3 regions of the Sporomusa sp. genome follow, and region 1 is predicted to be linked to each of the others. Evidence: riboswitches for the same ligand, from Rfam matches in the RefSeq annotation. Region 1 holds a riboswitch; each other region holds the start of a gene.
The links. A riboswitch is a leader RNA that binds a small molecule or an ion and turns the genes downstream of it on or off. The one in region 1 is predicted to bind cobalamin.
Positions count from the first base shown of each region.

Region 2: another riboswitch for cobalamin. It lies ahead of AC29Z1_RS07215 (tetratricopeptide repeat protein); the one in region 1 lies ahead of AC29Z1_RS03785 (TonB-dependent receptor).
Region 3: another riboswitch for cobalamin. It lies ahead of cobI (precorrin-2 C(20)-methyltransferase); the one in region 1 lies ahead of AC29Z1_RS03785 (TonB-dependent receptor).

Region 1 covers NZ_JBYKYF010000032.1:6,941-14,280, forward strand. The annotation lists gene AC29Z1_RS03770 (type II secretion system protein GspD) at 136-1,137, shown strand; gene AC29Z1_RS03775 (hypothetical protein) at 1,165-1,557, shown strand; gene AC29Z1_RS03780 (hypothetical protein) at 1,738-2,460, shown strand; cobalamin riboswitch at 2,479-2,658, shown strand; cobalamin riboswitch at 2,815-2,995, shown strand; gene AC29Z1_RS03785 (TonB-dependent receptor) at 3,105-5,702, shown strand; gene AC29Z1_RS03790 (hypothetical protein) at 5,850-7,202, shown strand.
Region 2 covers NZ_JBYKYF010000079.1:1,291-11,455, reverse strand. The annotation lists gene AC29Z1_RS07245 (ABC transporter ATP-binding protein/permease) at 1-857, shown strand, start outside; gene cobO (cob(I)yrinic acid a,c-diamide adenosyltransferase) at 881-1,441, opposite strand; gene AC29Z1_RS07235 (hypothetical protein) at 1,434-1,631, opposite strand; gene AC29Z1_RS07230 (nitrogenase component 1) at 1,740-3,035, opposite strand; gene AC29Z1_RS07225 (nitrogenase component 1) at 3,028-4,326, opposite strand; gene AC29Z1_RS07220 (nucleotide-binding protein) at 4,313-5,128, opposite strand; gene AC29Z1_RS07215 (tetratricopeptide repeat protein) at 5,210-5,776, opposite strand; cobalamin riboswitch at 6,251-6,433, opposite strand; gene AC29Z1_RS07210 (methyl-accepting chemotaxis protein) at 6,564-7,742, opposite strand; gene AC29Z1_RS07205 (CHASE3 domain-containing protein) at 7,735-8,259, opposite strand; gene AC29Z1_RS07200 (DUF3887 domain-containing protein) at 8,537-9,292, opposite strand; gene AC29Z1_RS07195 (hypothetical protein) at 9,402-9,596, opposite strand; gene AC29Z1_RS07190 (cobaltochelatase subunit CobN) at 9,650-10,165, opposite strand, start outside.
Region 3 covers NZ_JBYKYF010000122.1:47-7,862, forward strand. The annotation lists gene lipS1 (LipS1 family lipoyl synthase) at 88-921, shown strand; gene lipS2 (LipS2 family lipoyl synthase) at 918-1,910, shown strand; gene AC29Z1_RS09490 (lipoate--protein ligase family protein) at 1,888-2,709, shown strand; gene lpdA (dihydrolipoyl dehydrogenase) at 2,837-4,240, shown strand; gene AC29Z1_RS09500 (hypothetical protein) at 4,317-4,562, opposite strand; cobalamin riboswitch at 4,736-4,919, shown strand; gene cobI (precorrin-2 C(20)-methyltransferase) at 5,028-5,750, shown strand; gene AC29Z1_RS09510 (hypothetical protein) at 5,747-5,992, shown strand; gene AC29Z1_RS09515 (FeoA family protein) at 6,256-6,474, shown strand; gene feoB (ferrous iron transport protein B) at 6,544-7,816, shown strand, end outside.

The sequences.
Region 1 (7,340 bases):
GGCTTCTTTCATTTTTAGTAGTGGGATAGATTTCGGGAAACGGAAACAGGTGATATGACTTACGCAGAGCAAGTGATCTGAAAGACGGTGAGTATCTTGGCAGGTTATCGCCAGCGCTGTTTTTATTCCCTTATAGTGATTTTGCTGATTGTACTATTGCCTTGGCTTTCGCTGGCTGCGCCGACTGATGCTGTTTTCGTGCCGGCATCCGGGCAAGAGGCAGCTGCGCCGCCGTCTGGTGCTCCTAGTGACACCGCCGGGACGGCTGTATCGGTTCCTGAGTCTGATACTTCCGGACTCAAACCGCTAGTTGTGCAACTAGATTATCTTAAAGTTGAGCAGGCCAAGCCTTTGCTGAGCGCACTTGTGCCCGAGGACCAGATAAAAACCGATCCGCTGAGAAATACCCTCGTAATTATGAGCAGTCCAGAAGTGTATGAACAAGTCAACTATTTGCTGAAACAGATTGATACTCCGCCCAAGCAGGTTATGTTTGAAGTGCAGGTGGTCGAGATAAATCGTGATGATTTGTCCAATCTTGGTATTGACTGGGGAGCTTCGACCAAATTGCCTGCGCCCATTCTTTACGATGATTTGCAATACCGGATTGGAACAGGCAAATACGGCGTTAACCTGCAGGGGATTATTAACCGCTTAATAGAGAAGAAAAAGGGCCGGCTGCTGGCAAGTCCGCGTATTGCCACCTTAGATGGCGTGGCGGCTAAAATTTTGATCGGCGATAAACTGGCGGTTGAGAGCCAGCAACCTACGACCGGCAGCATTCCCATCATCTCGGTAATCTATGTGGATGTTGGCATTAAACTGGAGGTAACGCCGACCGTAAATAAAGACGGTTACATTACCACCCGCATCCAGCCGGAAGTGAGCAACAAAACCGATACCACCAAAAACGGCAATCCGAATATTCGCACCCGGCAGGCCGATGCCACCCTTAGGGTGAAAAGCGGATCAACCATTGTGCTGGGAGGCCTGATTCAGCGCCAGGAAACCAAAGACACCTTCAAAGTTCCCATTGTAGGCCAACTGCCGCTGGTGGGGGGATTGTTTCACTCCACATCCAAGCAGGTTACCGAGACCGAACTGGTCATCATGCTGACACCTAAGATAATTGAGTAATTTTACACTCAGGAGGTTATCTGGATTATGAGTAAACTATTGCGGACAGTCACGCTGGTGTTGCTTTTAACCACCTCCCTGCCGGCAGCCGGCTACGCCGCCACCGCTGTGCCGCCGGTTTCCGGCGTGGTTTTAATGCCGCCGAATGTTCAGCTATTTGGTCATGTCAGTCTGATAAATTGCTATGCACTTTCCAACAGCTGCTATGCAGTGGTGGAGCTTCGCGACACTCCCGGCAAAAGCATAGTGGTCAGGACATCCGAAACCAGGCTGCAAAGCCTGCTGGAAACCGCTTTGGCCACAGGCAACCTGATCTCGTTTGTGGGACAAGGAGTTCTTGTCCAGTCACCGCCCCGGGGCGGTACCTGGAATATGGAAGTTTATGCGATCGATGAAATAACGCTCTATAACCGCAAGTAAAAGTTTTTGGCTGAGTGATTGGAGAAGGAGCCGATCATGAGAAAAAGCGCAGGCTGTTTGATCCTTTTGTATCTATGCCTCGTGTGGACGACGATGCCGGTGAATGCCGCCGCTGTAGATGACATAGCCGCGCGCTGGGCGCCGATTATCTGCCTGCATGGTCAGGTCGATGGCCTGCGCATGGCGGAGAATACCTTTACTCTTGTAAATTATGACCGCGACTGGCGGCTCAATAACAACTGGTACAATCTGCTGTTTTATCCACCCCGTCCGGCTATGTACTATTCGGTCGTGGAAAGCGACAGCCATTATTTCCTCGGCTATTACCAGTATTACCCCAGACACAGCGGCGGACATGAGCATGATCTGACCGGCGTGCTGGCTGCCGTCCGCAAAACACCGGATGGAGCCGGACGGCTGGAGCACCTGATCACCTACAGCGATGGCAGCTGGCAGTCCTGGAGAGGTTCGCGGGTTCGCCGGGAGGGCAGTCATCCGGTGCTGAATGTTCGTGCTGGCAGTCATCGGCTTACCGCTGCCGGACGCAGCCGGAAGGCCTTGCCGGCTGCTGCTATGTACCCGACCGCCCTGACAGACAGTCAGCCAGCAGAAAACAAAAACGGCGTTCTACCGGGGAGAGTACACGGCGGTTACATATTAGTGCCGTTGGCCGAGTTGTGGGAACGGCGCCAGGATATTGGCCTGAACCGCGCTTTTGCCCGCTGGGGATATTTGGACAGCATTAACGCCATTCGGGTAACCGTGCCCTGGGTCTGGGAATATCGCCGGTATAACTGGCTGGCGCAGCCGGGTGAACTGGTGCAATATTTTCAGGGCCGGAAGGTAAAAACCTGCATTTACCTCAGCAAGCCTTATCAGGCGAAAGGTAAGCCAAGAGATTGACCAGGAAAAAGCTAGACAATTTAATAGCCAGGTACAGGTGCCCTATGGGGCTTAATAGGGAAGACCGGTGTAAGGCTGGCGCGGTCCCGCCACTGTAATGAGGAGCAACCCTAGGTATGCCACTGAGAAATATGTCTTGGGAAGGTAAGGGAAGCCATGATTCAGAGCCAGGAGAACTGCCTGTACAACAATCACCGGTGACCTGCGAGCGATGGGTAGGGGATTATTTGGGCAGTCTGTGTTTACAGGCGCAGGGCGGTATCTGCCGCGACAAGCTTTGTTTCATGGATTTCTCATCTAGCTACCACAGGTTCGCAATGGGGTGGCTCTATGAGAAATCTATTTTTGCTTTGTAAGACAGTTTTAAATACAGGTTCCCTATCAAAGGGTTTAATAGAGAAGACCGGTGAAAAACCGGCGCGGTCCCGCCACTGTAACACGGAGCCGGTCCTGATAGGCCACTGGAAAGCATTCCGGGAAGGCAGGAGCGGCGATGAACTGGAGTCAGGAGAACTGCCTGTAGGACAATCTTCGAAAGACCTTGCGAGCGACAGGGCGAAGGTTGGCGAGACATCCAGGAAAAGGAGGGCACTTATTACATTTCATGCATTGGTGAAGTTTTAAGAAAGAGGAGAGATCACGAAGTGAGACAACGGAGAGTGAAGAAAAAAGCTCTGGCACTAAGCATCGCCTGTACACTGACCTTCAGTCTGTCCCCCGCTTATGGCGGTATAACTTATGCGGCGGCAGCCGAGAGCGAACCGTCAACAACGGACACTGCGGCAACCGACACCGGCGCAGCGCCAGACTATACTCTGGAGGCCATAACCGTCGAAGCCAAGCGCCCAGACTGGGAATCCAAGCTGTCGCCGGGCACGGTGACCATTATCCGGCCTGATGATTACAAGGGCGAGCAGAAGACATTGCCCGAAATGCTCAAAGACGTTCCAGGCGTTCATGTCCGTTATGTATCCGGCAAGGGCCAGTATACCACCGTCAGTGTTCGGGGCAGCACGGCTGCCCAGGTAGGGGTATTCGTGGATGGGGTACTCTCTAACCTTGGCGGCGATGCGGCTGTCGATATTTCCACCATACCCATTAACAATGTCGAGCGGATTGAGGTGTACCGCGGCTATATCCCAGCTCGGTTCGGCGGCACCTATATGGGCGGGGTTATCAACATCATCACCAAAAAGCCGGACAAGGCCAATATCTCGGCCCGAATCGGCAAAAGCTCCTGGGGCGGCACCACTGCCGGGTTGGAGATCAGTCAGCCGCTGGGTAAAGGCAGCCTGATGATTGGCATCAACCGTGACGAGAGCGACGGGGATTTCCGTTATAAGAATCCTGGCTCGGACGCGGCCTATGCGAAATGGATGCCGGGATTGCAGGCGGAAATGGCTAATCAGATTAATCTTGCAAACCAATCACTAAGTTCGTTGAGCATTAACACTGGTTTTTCTACCGCAGACGAATTGAATAAGGCATTTAATACTCCTGCTGTGTATAATGATATGCTAACCACAGCAATAGAAAATTTCTGGAAAAGATTTCCCTTTGGCAGTAAGGAAGCTACCCTGATAATATTTGGCTGGACTGAAGAAGTATATAATCAGCAAGCAAAGTCAGCGCTAGATCATATTAATACTAATTTCAATGAGCAGACAGCGGGTTTGGCCAAACAAATATCCCAGCTTTCTGAGGACTCCACCCGCTGGCGCAAGAATAACGACTACAAAAATACTGATGCCATAATTAAATGGCAGGATGACCACTGGTTGGTCAAGGGCAGCTGGAAGAAAATTGACCGGGGGTTGCCAACAGCCATGTATCTCACCGGGGATATTTCGGATCCTAGCTACTCATGCATTGACATGCCGGGCTGGTTTGAGCGGAAACGGCAGGAACTAACTACCAAGGATTTGCTGGTAGGCCGGCGGGATACATCCGGCAATCTGGAATGGGGCTGGCAGGTCAACTATCTGGACCAGGACAAGCGTTACCGTAATCCAGATCATGCGGCAAATGGCGGAGTGGAAAGGGTGCTCGGCAAATGGAGTGCCTACGACTCTCGGCGGCTTGGCGGGGCCATTGACGGCACCTATAAGGCCGGTGATAACCATATGTTTGAGTTTCTGGCTAACTGGTCCAAAGAGAAAATGGATGTAGACGGCAGCCGGATGGACAAATATGATTATGAACCCAGCCTTACCAACCGCGAGCGATTTCGGACATATTATGAACATACCCTGTTCAATCTCCAATTGCAGGATACTATAACCCTCAACCAGGCGGCTGATCTCTGGCTGACTCCCAGTATCCGCTACAATTATTCCAAAGTCATGGGGAGGGCGCTGGGAAAATCCGACTTAAATAGATGGGTCGATCAGGAGGATTCACAGGTTAATGATAAGGTGACCTGGCAGTTGGCGCTAAAAAAGAAGATGGATGAACATCTGACGTTGCGTTCCACCTATGGTACCTACTACCGGCTGCTCAACCTGTATGAAATTGCCGGTGACGGTGCCGGCATTTTACCCCGTCCTAATAAGAATAACGGACCCCAGTACGCCAATCAAAGTATATTTCCGGTACCAGAGGAAGGGAAGCAGTGGGACTTGTCAGCCATCTGGGACGGCAGGCTTCTGGGCGCCGATTCCTCTAAGGTGCAAGTGACCTATTTTGGTCGCGACTCTAAAAACATGCTCCAGCTTTACCGCTTCGGCTATAATTATTGGTCTTATTCCAATGCCCGCAAGGGAAAGGCTAACGGAGTGGAACTACAGGGTAATTTCAGCTGGGACAAATGGGATATGAATCTGGCAGGCACTTATATGCATACCAAACAGTGGGCCAAAAACGATTCACCCACCGGTACTGGCAACGTTTACTATAAGATGCCGCAGCTCTACGCCCCGGAATGGGAGGGCTCAATGCGTCTGACCTACCGCCCTGATAATCGGCTGGCGATTTTCGGGGAACTGAAATATATTGATGAAATGTACTGCTGGCAGGACAATCCGACAAAGGTTCAAAGCTCTCTGACTACCGTCGGCCTGGGGGCTAAGTACAAAATCAATAAAGACTGCCAAATTATCGCCGGTGTCAACGACCTCTTTGACAAAGGGCCGGAAATGACGTTTACCAGTGGAACCTATGTACCGGGAGAGAAACAAAACAAACTCATCGAATATCCCCTGCAGGGCCGTACCTATTATGTAACACTGCAGTACAAATACTAAATGCACTCTATTTTTGTAAAGGAGGTGATGCCCCGCATGAGAGACAGGCAAGACCAGTCCTGGCTGAAAGGAGATGGTGGGTGGCAATAAAATGGGGTACTCCAGATTTTTAGGCGCACAAAATCGAGAGAAAAGAGGGAATGAGTAATGAGAATGAAATTCGGTGTTCTCAAACGAGTTATCGTAACGGCCCTGACGTTGTCTGTTCTTGGCAGCTCGGCCGTACTGGCAGCTCCGGAAAATTTATTCGGCTATACGGTTGTCAATTCCGGTTATTCAGAAGGTTCGGCCGGCGCCATTAATGGCGAACGGGACGGAAATCCGATTACCTTTACCGCGGTTAATAATAAAGTTACCGGTTTAAACAGCGACCCGGCGCTATTCAACTTCTTCCAGGGTAATGAAAGCCGCCTGGTGCTGCGCCAGTACAATTATACGCCGACGGCGCTGCCAAATAAGATCATTGATCCGTTTGCTTCTTCATGGACGCCGCTGGCATCGCCAAGTTGGAGTGCTGTAGCCAACTTGCACGCGGTAGCCACCAAAGGGAATTTCTTATATGCCACTGATTATGATTTTGCAAAAATCTCAGTGGTCAATATGAATAGTGGCTATACGCAAACAGCCAGCTATCAGTTTCCGACAGCCTGGTCTAGTATCTCCCTGCCAAGTGGGGCAGAATGCCATGGTGAGGGCTTAACCGTTGTTGGTGATTATCTGTATGCATTGTTTACCGTCAATTCGAGCGGCGGTTATTCTGTGTATTCCGATAGCATTGTTGCAAAATTTTATATCAACCCATCAAATGGGGAGTTAACTTATATCAACCATTTAACTGTCGGCAAAAACGCCTTCACCCTCGACCATTACAAGAATAAACTCTATGTCTGCGCCCTGGGCGGCGCGCAGAACCCCGGCAGCTCCAACGCCGACACCCGCCTGGACATCATTGACCTGGCTACCTTTACCAAGACTACCGTTGCCAAGACTCCTGCCATGACCGGCGATTTCCGCGATATTACCATCGTGGATGACAATACCGCCTATGTTTTCCTGGGCAATTACGATACCTATTTCAGCAATATGGTCGGCGGCGTGTACCGTACCAGCGTAGCCAACCTGACTACACCTGCTGCCTGGACCAAAGTAAGCAATGTGAACTCAGGCGGTTATCTTTGGGGCATCTATGCCGACAGCAACCGGCTCTGGTTTGTCAAAGGCAATCAGATCGACATTTACAACGGCCTGCCCGCCGGCACTAGCGATGTAGCTGCCAAATCCTTTACTGCCAGCCAACTGGGGTATGCCGGCGGCAACCTGAACTCGGCCGTCATTCTTGCTCCGGACCAGACTGCGACTCTCAAGGCCAGCCTCAGCTCCGGCGTTGCCAAATCCTTTGCTTCGCAGTCTGTTCTGGCGCAGCAAGCCCGTAAGGCTGCCGAGCAGTACAAAGGCCTGAAAACAATTAATGGACAAAGAGTTCTAACCTTCAATAAGTAATTTCTATGACATATTCCCCGGGGGTTTCCGCAACGGAAACCCTCTTTTGCCTGCGCCTGAGAGTGGGAGTCTTTTCAGCTCTGTCTGGCCTTCACGAGACGAGTTAGGTTGCCAAAGTCTCTAGAAACGGAGGTATCA
Region 2 (10,165 bases), on a different contig from region 1:
TGTCTATTGTGTTTGCCTTCTTAATCGCATCTCCTGGATATTTTAATGACGAATTGCAACTCGGTCAATTATTTGAGATCTCTGGTGCTTACTGGTTTGTTCATGCCGCGCTCTCTTATATCATCGAAAGTTTCGGTAAAATTGCCCAATGGCAAGCTGTAAAAAACCGGTTGCAACAGTTTTACACTCAGCTCATTCAAGCACAGCGCCTACCGCCGGCCACTTCCTTTCACAGCGCTAATACACTCATAACTAAAGAACATGTACTGATAAACAAACTTACATTTGAACTTTCCGCCGGTAAAAGTTTACTTATAACTGGACCTTCAGGCTGTGGAAAAACAACATTATTACAAACATTAGCCGGAGTCTGGCCCTATTTTGCCGGAAAAGTGTCCTGCCCACCTGCTGGTAGTGTCCTGTTTCTTCCGCAAAAGCCCTATCTCCCCATTGGTTCACTGCGTGCTGCAATACTGTACCCGCACAGCCATCACAGGATAACAGATGAAAAATTGAAAGAAGCTTTGCATATATGTAAGCTAGACTCGTTACTCCCGTGTCTTGACATCGAAACAGACTGGTCAAAGAGCCTTTCTCTCGGTGAACTCCAACGGCTTTCGTTAACCCGGGCCATCCTATATCAGCCACAGTGGATTTTCCTGGATGAAACAACTTCTTGCCTTGACACTAGCATGGAAGCAGAAATATACCAAGTACTTAGAGAAAAATTACCTACTTCCGCATTAATCAGCATTGGTCACCGTGACACGTTAAAGACATACCACCGTCTGATATTAAAACTAAGCAACACTAGCGACTGGAGTTGCTCTGAGCAGATGCAACAACAAAAAATGTGACATCTTACAAAACTAGGCAATCCTCAAAATTCAATACCCTTTTGCGCCTTGATTCCCTGTTTAAACGAGTGCTTAATTTCTCTCATTTCAGTTACTAAATCGGCTTTATCAATGATTTCCTGGCACGCGTCGCGTCCAGTAAGTACCAAATGCAAATAACTAGGTTTTGAATTTATTAACTCCAGTACTTCGTTTACCGAAACTAGCCCCGCCCCAATGGCATAGTTAATTTCATCCAAGATAATCATGCCCCACTTTCCTGACATGATTTCCTGCCTGACATCTTCCAGTGCATTTTGGGCCGCATCTTTAAGCTTATCTCGGTCATCGCCACTACTATTTCTCACAAAAGCTTCGCCCATTTGGCAGATAACAAAATCTGCTCCCATTCTTTCGGCTGTTTTCAATTCGCCATATTTCCGATTACCTTTAATGAATTGTATTACAAGTACCCTAAGCCCTTGTCCCCAGGCCCGCATACCCAGTCCCAAAGCAGCCGTTGTTTTTCCTTTGCCATTTCCGGTATTCACAATAATTAATCCTTTGGGTTCTACCATACTGACAATACTACGCTTTCTATGCATGGCCCTTCATTCTCATTTCCATAAAACTAGCCATCTGTCTGGCCTTAAAACACCCTATTGGCTGTCTTGCTACATCCTGTTTCTTAATGACTATGAGGAAATAGACTGCCTTAGGCGGGCTGGTTTTATTCTCCTGAGTAGAAAGATGCGCATTATCATATGGCCAATTTTTCGGAGTATATTGCAACATACAATCTCCCTCCTTGACAAAATCTATCGTTAACAATTTGTTCCGCAGACTCAATAGACGCACAACTGCCTATTATATATGGCTTACGTGCTTTTATTTATAGCAATATCATCTGCGCCGTTGACAGTAAGCAATATACTGATTCCAAAGCCGTTCCAGCATGTGGCAGGCCCCCTGTATTCCCATAAAAGGCCGATCACTAAGGATGACTTCGTCATATACCGGCAGCGCAATATTCTGACATACCACGTTAGACACCGCCTTTTGCTGCAATATAGCCTTCTCGTTGCTGCCAGCCAACAATAACCCGCCCTCCAGTTCTGTCAACAACCGCTCAATTACCTGACTGTCGCCGGTGGCCTCAATAAAAGTGTCAATACAATCCGGTAAAGGATAAGATGGTTGTTTATCATAGGCCATTACCGTCAGCCAGCCTGTATCCAGCCACTCGGTTCGAACCGCCTCAGCCATGGCCACAGCTACCGAGCCAGGGGCGGCGATCAGCGTCTTTTCAAACCACATATCTCCCCAAATGCGCTGCATTTCCAGCGTAGCTGCCTGCACCTTCCGTTCCAGGATGCTGACTTCCTGCCGGACTTTCCCCAAGTCAATGCTGCCGCCTGATACATGTTGCTGCAAACTTTGCAGCCAGGTGAGCGATCCCTGCAGCCCATAGGGCGGCGGTAAAGACACATAAGGCATACCATATCGCTCGTTAAGCAATACGGCCAAGTCATATCCCAATTCTTCATGCACCACAACATTGAGCGCAGCACTGGTCATACTGGCTATTTCCTCGGTACTACTGCCAGCTCCCGGGCAGGCCAGCACCTGATATCCTGCCAGCTTGAGCATGCGTTTTAGTTCCTGCACATCATTATCGGCATTATAGTACCCCATCGTACATCCCAGCAGATTAACAGTACCGGGCAGCACACCGTTTGAACGGGTAAGCGGCATCTGCTCCAGATATGCTCTGGCAGCAGCACGGTAGCCTGCGGCAAAACCGCCAGCCAGCCCACCGCTATCCACATAGACCACCGGGCAATTCAAATCCACCTGCTTGGCAATTCCCGCAATATCATCACCAATCAAACTGACGGAACAGCTATTTTCAATCAGTACGACAGATGGACAATCCCGCCGTCGGATGGTATCCAGTGTTTCCAGCAAACATTCCTCAGTACCGTAGACAACGGCATGATTATCGGCCTGCGTACAATAAAATTGTGAACTAACTGCCGGACACTGTCTTTCCAGATGGCGAAGCGCATAAAAATAGCACCACATGGGACCATTAGCCACTAATACAGCATCAGGAATACCAGCGAAAAAAGCGGCTGAACCGGTAAGTGCACAGGCCTCTGCCAGAGTACGCATATCTTTCCACTGACGATTACACATATACAATCCCTCCCCGCCTGTCATGACGCTGCGCCAGACGTACCAGTTTGGTCATCAACGTGATGATGCCGCCAACCCCAGCCAGTGGCAATAGTGGCAAAAAGAGCTGCTTTTTCCCTACATCCGCCAATTCATGGGTTGTCACCACAATATCCGCCGTATCTACTACGGCTTCACCTTCAACCAGAGAATAACAGGGTATCGTGGTTTGTTTCTTCAGTTCCTCATATAAATCGGCCCGTTGGTCGTCACTCAACACATCGTCCATCAGAACAATGCCTGCCAAAGTTACCCTATATAAGGAAAATAACTCTAACACCCAGGCGGGGTCAAAATAAAGCAGCGGGCGGCCAACATACAACACAATCCGCTTGCCCTGCAACAAGGCGCTACACTTAGCAATATGCTGATTCAACCGGTCTTCTTCTGTTTTGATGGCAACCGCAGCTTGCTGTTCCCGGTTTAGAAACCGGCCAAGGTTCGTCAACCACAAGGCAGTCAACCGCCAGCCTGCAGGATAGTCGCCGTCAAAAGCAGGGACTCCAAGCATGTCCTCTAATTCCTGTCCCAACTTGCGCATCCAGGTATCAGACGGTTTGGTGCCAGTAAGCGGAACCGTCAGCGCGGTAACCGGCACCTGTCTTATATCTTCTAGCGAGGCATATGCCGGGAAATGACAATACACTTTGAGGCCAAAATACTCAAGCAAACGCTTAATTTCCTGCACATCAACCCCATTGGGACCACCACGGTCTCCTAATAAAGTAACTGTATTAGCCAGCTTTGGCTGGGCAATCATAAACCGCTCGGCTAATAATTTGCCTGCATGATAAAATCCGGCATAATAGTCGCCATCCAGATATCCGTAGCAAGGAACAGACATCACTGGTATACCCAGTGCCGCCTCTGCCTCCCTGGCTATCGCTGCGGTATCATCACCAATCACGCCAGCCACACAGGAGTTGGCAATCAAAATATAGCTGGGCTGATATTTTGCGGCTGCATAATCAATACATTGTCTGAGCAGTTCGGCTCCGCCGAAAATCGAATGTTCCTCCGTCAGCCCGCTAATTACCAGTGGTGCGGAGTACTGCTCCTGCATAAATTGCTGTTTTGCCAACGAACGGAAATGCATCCCCAAATCCATTTCCCGGCCGATATGCCCGCATGCTTTGGGGCTATGGTAAATAACAACAGCACCTTCATTATGTGAAACAGCACGCCAAACTCCTGGCATGGCGCAACTATAGCCCCGTTTGCGGGCTGTTTTCGCCCGTTTATTCATCACCATAGCTAAGTACCAACTCCTCTAACTCCTCAAACGACAGGGGGCTTGGCACAGTCAGCGCCGTATTCTCACAAATATAGTCGGCTAACTTACGATAAATTGCCGCCTGCGGCGATTCTGCTGCAAATTCTATAACCGTTTTACGATGAATTTCAGCCTTATTGACAGTACGATCTCGAGGAATATAGGCTACCAAAGAAGTATTTAATCTTTTGGCGAATTCCTCCAGCAACGCCTGCTCATTGACAATACCGCGGCTATTGCCAATGATGCCGCCAAGCCGCACCGGCCCGCGGGCGGCATAGCGGGCCACCCCTTTGGCAATATTGTTGGCAGCATAGAGCGACATGAGTTCGCCGGAGGAAACGATATAAATATCGGTTGCATAGCCCTCCCTTATGGGTACGGCAAAGCCGCCGCACACCACATCACCTAATACATCATAAAGAATAAGGGCATCTTCAGGCAAAGCCTGCAAGGCTCTCAGCTTTTCTAAGGCCACGATAATGCCGCGTCCGGCACAGCCCACTCCCGGTTCAGGCCCTCCGGCCTCAACACATTGTACGCCACCAAAACCAGTGTGTACCAAGTGTTCTGCTTTGACTTCGTCACCATACTGCTTGACCATGTCCAGTACAGTTTGGGAACAAACCCTACCTAGTAAAAGGCGGGTTGAATCGTTTTTGGGATCACAGCCAATTTGACAGACCTGATATCCTTTTTCAGCCAAAGCTGCCGACACGTTGGCGGCTGTGGTAGACTTGCCGATTCCCCCTTTGCCATAAAAGGCAATTTTTTTTTGCATATTACTTCAATCCCTCCCGATATATAGTCAGTCTTCAACACCTAATCTGTTTAGCATTTTTTTTGCTGCCGCAATGGCTTCCTACGTTTCTTTTTCGTTCGGCACATTGGCAAGTAAGCTTTTATAGGCTGCAATAGCTTCTTCGTTACATTCCAGCTTCTGATAACATACACCTTTAACCAAATAGGCACCAGCGTGCTTCGGCTGTAAGACAATAACCTGTTCTAAGTCACCGATAGCCAGTTCATATTGTCCCATATAGTAATAACAGATTCCCCGGCGAAAACGGGCGTCGATATCCTGGGGAGCCATTTCGAGAATACTAGTATAATCAGCCAGAGCTGCCTCATACTGTTTTGCCTCATAATAACTCAGCCCCCGCGCTGCGTAGGCCTGTACATTTTTTGGGTCCAGTTTGATGGCCTGATCATAATCAGCCATTGCCAAATCAAACTGATTATTGCTGGCATAGGCTTTTCCCCGCTTGATATAGGCTGCCGCATCATTGGGATTGGCGGTAATAGCCTTGGTGCTGGCAGCAATAACTTTTTGATTGGACTTAGCATCAGTCTTCTTATCTGCGGCAAAACCAATAGACACACTGGTCATAATAAAAGCAACAACAAGTAATATAATGGTTTTCTTCAACCCAAACACCTCTCTTACTAACTAATTACACTCTTGTTTCATGTACCGGCTCTCCTGCCGGTTCGATCATTGAAAAGCTACAGTACTGTGTACTGACAAGAAAAGACTTGACTTGCGGCAAGTACCTTGAGACGGTACAAATGGCCATGCCAACCCTGGCACAATCGGCACTAGGCCATCAAGACGCGTAGCAGCAAATCCTACTTTGATTTATGTCAACAGAATTTAATATAAATTCTGGTATAATAAAAAGGCGCGGGTCATAGTCGACCCGCAAACATGAAGGAGTAAGAAGAATGACATTAATAAGAAACTCCCTGCTACCATGGCAGCAGGGAGGATTTCTACAGCAAACACAACTAGAAACTCCTGATCTATGACCAGGAGTAAATTCAGCAAAACAACACCACTCACTGGAATAATTCCAGATAAGCAGATGTAACTGTAATCTCCTCCCCATCACTCGTGGGTAAAACGGCGATTTTTTGTCAGGCAGTTCTCCTGGCTCTGGATCATAGCTTGCCCAAACCTTCCCAAGACTCTCGTCCCAGTGGTATATCCTTGGGTTCACTCCCCATTACAGTGGCGGGACCGCGCCGGCATCACACCGGTCTTCCCTATTAAGCCCCTAAGGGCACCTAACGCAATAGTATTCACTTTTCACTAAATCTATATGTGTTCATATTATCACTTTTTAGTAAATAATGTCAAGTAAAATTCAGTTTCAAAACTTATACTGCCTGACTTACTGTCCGGGTTTCCGATATCCATACCATTGCCGGTAAACTCAACACTGGAATTTAGCCACCTGTGAGCGCATATCCTCGGCCATAAGGCACAGGCTCCGGCTGGAAGCGGCTACTTCCTCAATAGCCGCCGATTGTTCTTCAGTTGCCGAAGTAATCATCTGCGTATAGCTTACTGTTTCAGTAGCTACGGCGTAAACATTTTGCATAGATATACCTATTGCCGAGCTGGCATTTGCCAATTGCTCGGTGTCTGCCGTTATTTTCTGAACCTTTGTATTCAAATGGGTAATCATCAAATTAATCTGGTTTAGCTGCTCATCAGTGACGGCCAAAAGCTGCGAACCTTTTTCGACTTCTTCCAATCCACACTGCATCGAACGAACTGCTATATCTGTATCACTTTGCACATGGCTAATGATCTCAGCAATATGTTTAGCCGCCGCTTGGGATTGTTCTGCCAACTTCCGGACTTCCTCCGCAACCACAGCAAAACCTTTCCCGTGTTCACCGGCGCGAGCTGATTCAATAGCCGCATTTAAAGCTAACAGATTGGTCTGTCCAGCAATGCCGCTAATAACCGTAACAATTTTGCCAATTTGTTGAGAACTGTCTCCCAGTTTTTTTACCACTTCTGTGGCAACGCTGACTATCCGCCGAACTTCTAACATTTGCCCTGTTGCTTCTTGCATAGCAGCACGTCCTGTCTTGACGGTCTGCGCTGTTTCGGTTGAACGCTCGGAGGCTTCTACTGCGTTATTCGCAATATGGGTTATAAAAGAAACGATCTCTTCAATGGTAGCCAGCACCTGCTTGACAGCGTCTGTTTGCTTCGCCGCACCTTCTGCTACCTTCGCTACCGTGTTTGCAATTTGACTTGACGCCTCAGCCGATTCTTCTGATACAGCCATAAGCTGTTGACCGGCTGACGTTACCGCCTCAGATGTCTTAGAGATAGAAGAAACCATCATGCGAAGCCTCTTAGTCATCGTCGAAAAAATATCAAGCATATCGCTGATTTCATCTTTACCCTTAGACTTATACCGAGTTTTAGGTGTCCTCAAATCACCTTCGGCAATTTGCTTGGCGGCAAACGCTACTGTTACTAGCGGCTGGGTAATCTTACGGGAAAACCCTAGCGCGATTATCATGGCAACAAGCACGGCAAGCATATCCACTATCCACATGGTACGGTTAGTATCGTGGACTTCTTCATTCACAGCCTTTTGCCGCTCGTTTATATATCTTTTTTATATATGCAGCAAATTCCTCGGTCTTACTCGCCGCTGCATCTACTGTCATTACAATGTTAGGCAAGAATTCAATAACTTCTTCCTGCCCCTTTTCTCGCCGTATCTCAATGGCGGCATCTACGGCCTTATTATAGTCAAGCAAGATAGCTTTCAATTCCCCCAGACGCTCTTTCCCTTCAGCAGTTACCAACATGGTCTCCAATGCGTTAGCATGTTGCCACATTTCCTTTTTTGCTTGCATATAACGCTGGACATACTGATCATTTCCCGTTAAATAATAGGTACGGGCAAAGGATGCTTGCTTATATAACTGTAACTGAATACCGTCGCCATGAGTTTTAATTTGCCCAACCCATCCGATCAGATTATTGAAATTCTCCGCTACAGCTTGTGATTTTGTAAAAATGTACCCACTCATTAATACCAAGAGCATCACTATCACCAAACATACACCTAAAAATTGTCTGCCAACTGTCAATTTCATAAAGCTTTATCCTCCCTATTGGGGATTCACGATTGCAGGTATTCTGTAGTTTGTTTCAATGCTTTGACATTCAGACGTCTGAGGACAAAAAACCAGGTACAGACCTTTCTCAGGCCTTTGTCCTTCATGTTTTTTACATTACTCTATAACCCCGCCTTTGGCGCCTATCTTCTGCCATTAAGTTAAACGGCAAAATCAATCTGCTCAATCTTGTTTTGGTTAACAGACTACACCATATACTTGTCACATAGTCAACTGTGTGGTGTAATAATAAGTTTTAAATCGGCGCATCAATCCAAAAGCCTGCAACCAAAAGACTAGCATCTTCTTGCCTTAGAACAGTGCGCACGGTAATAGCCTCTTTTTCTTTTTCGAACTTCACTTTGTAAGAAATAATGGTGAAGGTCTCTTTTTCTTCGGCAGTAATAGGCTCTTGGGATACATATTTGCCAAGTTTTTGTTTAATCGACTGGCTGAGCAGCCAGAACTGATTCTCTGGCAAACCACTTTTCATCTTTTGATCAAAGTTTGCTGAAAATCTCGTGTAATCACTCTGATTAATACTGGTAAGCATTGCTTCGGTAATTTGATCGGCTGAACGTTGCATATCGGGTAATGAAACAGTAGGCGACAACGCTTCACTGCCACTCACCTTTCCGACCCGGTCTGCCACAATCTTCACAACCAGCGCCGACCAAGCCCGTACATCGGCCGCTAATTCGCCGGTAGCTACTGCCGGCGATAAAATCTGATACTTTCCTGCAGTGAGTAAGATCAGGTCATTGCCAGCCTTAGTCACTTCATCTTTACTTAGCCATTGCCACTGATTTTGATCTAACAAGTGCACATATAGCGACGTGGCTGTTACCAAATCCGGCTCTTTGTCCACTTGGCGCAGCGATGCTAAGAAGCGTTTTTTATTTATTGTTCCATACTCTTCCAAGTACTGTTGGTACAAGCTGTCCTCGGTTACGCCGAAGCGATTCATCCGCCGTAGCACACTGCGCTGCTTTTGCGGTGAACATTTTTTCATTGTCTACCTCCAGCTGCGTTATATTATTTCGGTTATTGAACTAAGTGGAACATATCCCAGTGCTGAACCCAATATCCAAGAAAAAAACTACTTACAGCCTAATTTCTCTTCAAACTCTATAAACGGCCCAGCCTATATTAGCAAAACGGCTAACTTTATTATTATTGTAGCTTAACGTCCAGTTAAACGGTAAATCCAAGTTCTCATATTTGTTTACAGAATTATCGCGGTCAAGGATAGCAAGCAACAAACCCAAACATATTTTTTTCCATAAAACAGGCTTTGCACTACTTTTTCTCCTCATTGAAAAGCTCCTCCCGCGCATCGTGTATTTTAATATTAAATTCTAAAAGCCTATTATGAATCAGCTCGTTCCTCCAGCTCCCCTTCGATAGAAAGATATAGTTGTTCCAGCTGTTCCTTGGTCTCTGGTTTGGCATCCCACATACCGCGGCGCTGAGCCTCAAGCAGCTTTTCGGCAATCCTTTGCAGCGCCCAGGGGTTAACCGCTTGCATCCATTTTTGCATAGCTTCGTCAAGCGCTAACTTTTCTGCCAAACCTTCATACATCCAGTCTGTCATGACTTCACTGGTCGCATCCCAATCATAACAATGGCTCACTAGAGCCGCTAAGTCGGCTGCCCCCTTATAACCGTGTTTTTTCATACCTTCGATAAATTTAGGATTTAGTGATTCCCCGCGCAATACACGCCGGAACTCCTCGTCAAGACTCTTAACCTCGGTATGACTTTGGTCAGTGCTGTCACCAATATAACAGAGCGGTGCCTTACCGCGGATACTGCGCACCGCGGCATTCATGCCGCCGCAGTAAGCATTGAAATCATCGGAACTGAGTAAGTGAACCTCATGGTT
Region 3 (7,816 bases), on a different contig from region 1:
AGACGCTTCCCTAATTACTAACGCGCCGCGCACGACGGTAGTGGGCCGCCTTGACGAAGCTACTGCCGCGCGCAAACCTGTAGTAAAATGGCAAAAGTAGACCGGCTGCCACTGCCTGATACTATTTGCTTTGTTTATCCGAAACAGACTAAGCCGGTAAGTGTGACAGGCACAGTTTGTGAATTAAACTGTGCCCATTGCGGCGGACATTACCTAAAACATATGCAGCCCATTGATTCTTTAGTTCAGCCTGAAGCTATTACTGGTAATAGCTGGCTGGTGAGTGGTGGCTGCCGACCGGATGGGTCTGTGCCAGTGGCAGAATACCTAGACCGGCTGGCTGAACTTAAACAGCGGCGTCGCTATAACCTGCATGTCGGAGTGGTAAGTTCTGCGGTTATTGAACAACTGGCCGTTGTAGCCGATTGCGTATCTTTTGATTTTGTCACCGATGCGGCGACCATTCAGGAAGTGTTTGGCCACAATCGTACACCTGACGATTATATCACCTGTTATCAGGCACTTAGGCGCCGGGTTAAAGTAATGCCGCATATCTGTATTGGCCTCAAAGGCGGCCAAATCAGCGGTGAATACCAAGCATTGGAATACTTGAAGGAGCTGGGTGCTGAGGCGCTAACCTTCATTATCTTTATACCGACACGAGGCACCCGGTATGCCGATAGGCAGCCTCCCAGCCTTGCCGATACCGCCCGCTTGCTCAGTCATGCTAGATTGATGTTTCCGGATCTGCCAATGAAGCTTGGCTGTATGCGCCCAGGAGGGCGCTATCGGGAGGAAATCGACAAATGGGCAGTGCGGATAGGGTTTGATACCATTGTCAACCCGGTGCCAGCGGCTGTGCAGCTAGCCCGGAGTCTAGGTCTTACCCTGACATGGGGAGAGGAGTGCTGTGCGTTATGAATGTATGGAAATTGTCGGCAGGTACGGCATGCGTAATTGGCAAAAAGCAATTCAAAAGTGATGTGCTTCCGACCACTGCCTATATCCTGTTGGGGGAAAAGTGCCAGAATTATTGCCAGTTTTGCGCTCAGTCGCAAGACAGTTTGGCTCGGGCAGACCTGTTATCCCGAGTGACCTGGCCTGAATTTCCCGCCGAAGAAGCCGCCGCTGCCGTGGGGGCGGCTTTTGCGGCCGGACAACTACAACGGGCCTGCCTGCAGGTTATCAAAACTGAGCAGAGCTGGCAGGCCAGTGTGGAAGCGTTGGCGGTTTTAACCCAAGTTAGCAATATCCCTGTCTGCCTTTGTACTGACATTGAGACGGTGGCGCAGGCTCAGGAGTTGATGGCACAGGGCGCTGACCGCGTTGCTATCGCCCTAGATGCCGCTACTCCCAGGCTGTACCAGGAGATCAAGGGCGGCCAATGGCGGCAGCGCTGGGAACTGCTGCAGCGTTGTGCTGCCGCTTTGCCGGGCCGGGTTGCTACTCATTTGATTGTTGGTCTTGGAGAATCCGAGCAAGAGATGATCAGCACCATTGCACTCTGTCAGGACAATGGCATTCAGGTCGGACTGTTTGCCTTTACGCCGGTGCGGGGGACAGCATTAGCCCATAAGCAGCCGCCGGCTGTTGGGCATTATCGGCGAGTGCAACTGGCGCATTATCTGTTAAAACTGGGTTATAGCCGGGATATTTTTCAGTTTCAGGGCGGGAGGCTGATAGCCATTACATTACCACAACAGGAACTAATCGCCGCCGTAGCTGACGGTAAAGCCTTTGAAACCAGTGGCTGTAGTGGTTGCAACCGGCCTTATTATAATGAGCGTCCCGGCGGGGTGGTGTATAACTATCCTCGACCGCTTACACCCCAAGAGGTTAGGCAGGCGCTGATAGACTGCCAATTATGGACTTGGGAGGAGATAGGCGATGAAGTGGCGGGTAATCAATAGCGGCATGGGTCAGGCTGCCGACAATATGGCTGTGGACGAAGCGATATTACGCGCGCATGCTGCCGGGCAGGTTCCGCCCACCATCCGGTTTTACGGCTGGCGGCCGGCCGCTGTTAGTGTGGGCTATTTTCAAAAAGCTGCTGCTGAGTTGGATTTAGCTGAGTGTCGCCGTCAAGGAATGGCTGTTGTTCGGCGTCTAACTGGCGGGCGGGCCGTACTGCATGATGCCGAGCTTACCTATAGCCTGGTTGTCAGTGAGATCCATCCGCTTGTTCCGCCTACCATTACGGCCTCTTACCGATTTTTTTGTCAGGGGTTGCTTGCCGGTCTCAAAGCTTTGGGAATTGATGCACAGATGAGCAACCCGCGGGCAGCTTATGGGCAGACCAAGCGTCAGCCGGCTTCTGCCGCCTGTTTTGATGCTCCCGCCCACTATGAAATTACCGTTGCTGGACGTAAGCTGGTGGGTAGTGCCCAAGTTCGCAAAGATGGCGTTATCCTGCAGCATGGCTCGGTGTTATTGCATTTCAATCCGGAGCAGATGGCAGCGCTGCTTGCCTTGCCAAGTGCAGACAAAGCGGCGGTAGCTGAGATGTTATCCAGGCGCGCAGTAGCGATTGCTGAAGCGGCCAATCGGGATATCGGCTGGGAAGAGGTGTGTCAGGCGATGATGGCTGCCTTTGGTCCGGCTTTGGGGGTGGAACTGGAAATAGGCAGTCTTACTTCTGCAGAAATAGCGGCAGCTAAAGAACTGGTTGTGAACAAATACTCTCAGGATAGTTGGAATTTGCGGCGCTGATGTCAGAAGGTATTTCCTTGACAGCGAGGTGCGGGTAAAGATGTCTCCCTAATTTGACATTGCGGAGCCTTGCTTTACTGGATAAATAACAGCCAGGGACAGTGTCCCGAGCGGTTGGAGGGATACTATGATTTATGATGTAGCCGTGATTGGCGGCGGTCCAGGCGGTTATGTGGCAGCTATTCGGGCCGCGCAATTAGGCGGCAGAGTATTGTTGGTAGAAAAAGAACATCTTGGTGGAGTATGCCTCAACCGTGGCTGCATACCGACCAAGACACTATTGAAAAGTGCTGAAAAGTGGGAAGAACTGAAGCGATGCACTGACTTTGGTTTTAGGGCTGACCATATCGGCTTTGATTTTGGTGCGGTAATGGAGCGGAAAGAAAGGATCGTGGCCGGACTCAGAGGCGGTATTGAGCAATTGGTCAGAAGTAATGATATTACCGTTATCCGGGGTACGGCTATGCTGACTGGTACCCACCAATTGCAGGTTAACACCGCGGCTGGCGAGAAAAGTATCGTTGCTGGTAACATTATTATTGCTACTGGGTCTAAGCCTAGCAGCATTTCGGTGCCGGGACATGATTTGCCAGAAGTTTTAACCAGTGATGAACTGCTGGAATTGACCGAAGTACCTAAACGTCTGTTGATCATTGGTGCCGGGGTGGTTGGCATTGAGTTTAGCTTTATTTTGCAGGCCTTTGGTTGTGAGGTAACTGTTGTGGAAATGCTGCCTAACATTTTGCCTTTGGTGGACAGCGAGTTAGTCAAACGCATGAGTTTAATCTTGCGCAAGCAGGGCATCAAAATGTTGGTTGGGTCAAAAGTAACTGCCATTGAGTCAGTTGCCAACGGCGTAGCAGTAACTGTAGACACCGGTAAGGGGATGCAGGAAATCCAGGCTGAAAAGGTGCTTGTCGCTACTGGTCGCCGTCCGGTACTGGAGGGGATAGGCTTGGAGGCCGTCGGGATTAACTATGACCGTTTTGGCATAAAGGTCAATGAGCGCATGGAGACCAATATTCCAGGCGTTTATGCCATTGGTGACGTTACCGGACAGAGTATGCTGGCCCACACGGCTTCGGCTGCAGGAATGGTAGCGGCTGAAAATGCTATGGGCAACTATTCGGTTATGGATTACAGCGCCATTCCTGTCTGCATTTTTACCACGCCGGAAATTGCTATGGTTGGCATTACCGAAGAGGAAGCCCGGCGGGAGCAGCTTGATTTTATCACTAGTAAATCTAATTTTGCCGCCAATGGTAAGGCTATGACCATGGGCGAAACCGACGGTTTGGTCAAAATTATTGCAGAGACGTCTACCGGCAGGGTTTTGGGTATGCACATTCTTGGTCCGCACGCCAGCGACTTGATTATGGAGGGAGTCCTAGCTATCCGGCATGGCTTAACTGCCCGCCAAATTGCTCATACCATCCATCCACACCCCACCTTATCGGAAACGGTCATGGAAAGTGCGCATGGGATTTATGGTGATAGTATTCATCAGGTGAAGTTAAAGACGAGAAAATAGGGCAGAATGGAATTCCAATTTAAACTGTAAAATAGTTAGAAGCATGGGGTGACCATGCTTCTAACTATTTACTTCATTATAGTTCAATTGTTACCATCGCATCAGGAGACTGCTGTACTTTTTTCAGTAGTTGCTGCCACTCTTCAAAAGTCAAATCCACTTGACCGGACTCGATAACATCAGCCGGGACCCGGAAATTTACGGTGTTGCCGTAGCTAGCAACCGCCAGTCTACCGCCGTAGGCGGATAATACAATTTTGTCGACTTCGACCACGGGTAGAGCCTGCTTGAGGAAAAAGGACTTACTTACAATACCTTTCATGAGCCCCCTCCTTTATACATTGTCCAGGTAATCTTCTACTTCCAGTATAATACAACTATTAAAAAGAAGGTAGCTTATTATTAACACTATTATTTTTATGGTTTTTCCACGTATTGGCAAATAGGGAGAATATGTTTGACTTTTTATATGTAAAATCATACAATTTAGGTAATTACATACGGCTCGGAACAGGTGCCCGCAAGGGCTTAATAGGGAAGCCGGTTTGAATCCGGCACGGTCCCGCCGCTGTGATGGGGAGTTATTTCTGCTCAATGCCACTGGAATAGTATAATTCTGGGAAGGCGCAGTTTAGCGATGATCCTAAGTCAGAAGAACTGCCTGTTTGACAATCACCGTTTTTACCTACGAGCGATGGGGAGGGGATTTATGTGTCGTGTTTGACATTTAATCTCTGTCATCCCTATTGCAATGACAGAGATTTTTTATTTGAGGAGTTGTTGTTGCATGGCAGGGATTTTTTACGGAGTGGGTGTAGGGCCCGGAGATCCAGAATTATTAACGGTGAAAGCCATTAATGCCATTAAGTCTGCTGATGTGGTTATTGCTCCACGCACGGAAAAAAAGAATGAGAGCACGGCGCTATCTATTGCCTATCCATATATTCCGGAAGGTACCGAAATTCTTGAATTAGTATTTCATATGAACTATAATGCGCAGGCACTGTCTGATGCATGGGTGCGTAATAAAGAGATTATTCTCGGATTATTACGTAATGGAAAAACCGTGGCTTTTCTAACGCTGGGTGATCCTATGCTATACAGTACGTATATGTATGTTTACCGCCTGCTTGAAACATCCGGCTACCAGATTATCAATATTCCTGGTATAAACTCCTTTTCGGCAATTGGCAATCGCTTAGGGATAGCACTGGCTGAAGGTGGCGATATTCTGAGCATCGTACCAGCTACTATTGATCACGAACGTTTAGAAAGAGTACTTGAGGTATCTGATAATGTCGTGTTGATGAAGGTATACAAAAATTATACTGAAATTGTTGAAAAACTACATAAGCATGGTATGGTAGAAAATGCTGTCATGGTTTCGAAGTGTGGTTTGGAAGGCGAAGAAATAATTTGTGATCTGACGGCCGCCAGTAAACAAAAAGTCAACTACCTCTCAACCATTCTTACTAAACGCTCAAAAGTGAGTCAACACGCATTAGCATGAACAATACCTTAACGGCGCTGTTGAGCCGCCAACAGGCAAAAACTCGTTTGGCAGGGATAGGACTTTTGGCGGCAGTGATGCTATTTACTTTGGTTGCAGTGGGGTTTGGCCGGGCAGATATCGGGGTGCGGGATGCTGCTGTTGTTATTTATGGAAAAATTATCGGCAATCCTGATATGTATAGTTACTTAGCTTCAGCAAAAACGGCCTTATCTGGGATATTCGTCTGCCGCGGATATTAGCCGCCATTGCCGTTGGTGCTTGTATCCAGAAGTATTTGCCGCAGAGTAAAGCAGTGGACAATATGGGATCAAGGATGGTGTATATTTGATTTACTGGTTGTTGCGTGGTTGCTGTAAAGAAGTCTAGCCTTAATTCCTACTTGACAAGTAGTGATTAATTTTCATATAATTTATTTGAAAACAAATATCATTATCGCCACGCAGTTGGCGAATAATTTTTAATTCAAAAGTGATAATGATTATTACTACTAGGGGGAATATCTATGACACTCGCACAAGCTAAACGTGGTCAGCGTCTGTTAATTGCTGCTATTCCTGATGCTGCCATTAGAGCACAGGCTATCCGCTTTGGTATTGCTGAGGGTGCTGAAGTAGAATGTTATGAGAAACTTCCTGCCGGCCCCATTGTTGTTGGTAGAGGTAAACAAGAGATTGCCATTGGCCGTCGCCTTGCTGAGAATATTGAAGTGAGGCCAGCCTAATATACTACGGATTATAAAAAAGGCGTACATAACGTCTGTATAGGTTGTTACTAACCAATGGAGGAGAATATGAGTCATTGTCATAATAGCTTAAGTCATTTGGACATCCCAGAGGGAGCCAAGAAGATAGTACTTGTTGGTAATCCTAATGTCGGAAAGTCCGTTTTTTTTAACGCTTTAACTGGTATGTATGTCGATGTGTCTAACTTTCCGGGTACAACGGTGGATATCTCGTATGGACGCTATAATAAGGATGTAGTCATTGATACACCCGGGGTATATGGCATTTCTTCGTTTAATGATGAGGAGAAAGTAGCTAGAGATGTTATTCTGTCAGCCGATTTAATTTTAAATGTAGTGGACGCTGTACATTTAGAACGCGACTTATTCCTGACTCTGCAAGTTATTGATACCGGAATTCCTACGATTGTTGCAGTCAATATGATGGATGAAGCTGCTAACCAGGGGCTAAAGGTGGACATTGATTTGTTGGAACATCTCCTGGGGGTGCCGGTAATTCCCACTGTGGCGGTAAAAGGAAAAGGGCTTGACGAGGTAAAAAACCGGTTATATGAAGCCCGTACAGGACTGATAGCACCCGAGTTGAAAAGCAAGCTGCAAGGTATGCTTAACCGGATTGGATCTTGGGGTGAGGCTTTGTTAGTACTCGAGGGAGATCCCCATGTAGCCGCACGCCATGGTGTACCTGCAGGGGATATGCGGGAAGAAATTTATCATGCCCGCCGTCACAGGGTCAATGATATTGTCAAGCATGTAGTGAAAGAGACGCAGGAAGGTGCTACCTTTGGTACTAAATTAGGCCGGTATATGTTGCGGCCTTGGACAGGTATCCCGATGTTTGCTCTTGTGCTGTATGCGATGTATTATCTGATTGGGGTTGTCGTTGCCCAAGACATTGTTGGTTTTACCGAAGAGACGGTAATGCAAGGAATGTATGAACCGGCAGTGCGGGAGTTTGTCGGGAGATTTATTAGCGAAGAATCGGTGCTGGGCACAATCTTAATTGGGGAATTTGGCCTCTTAACTATGACAGTAACTTATATTTTGGGATTGCTCTTGCCACTGGTTGTAGGCTTTTATTTTGCGCTTTCCATCATGGAAGACTCCGGTTATTTACCGCGGCTGGCAACCCTGGTTGACCGGATTATGACTAGTATCGGTTTAAACGGACGGGCCATTATTCCTTTGATTTTAGGTTTTGGCTGTGTAACTATGGCTACTATTACCACCCGGATTTTAGGAACCAAGCGTGAGCGAACCATTGCTACTGCTGTACTTGGTTTAGCTATACCATGCTCAGCCCAGTTGGGTGTTATTGCGG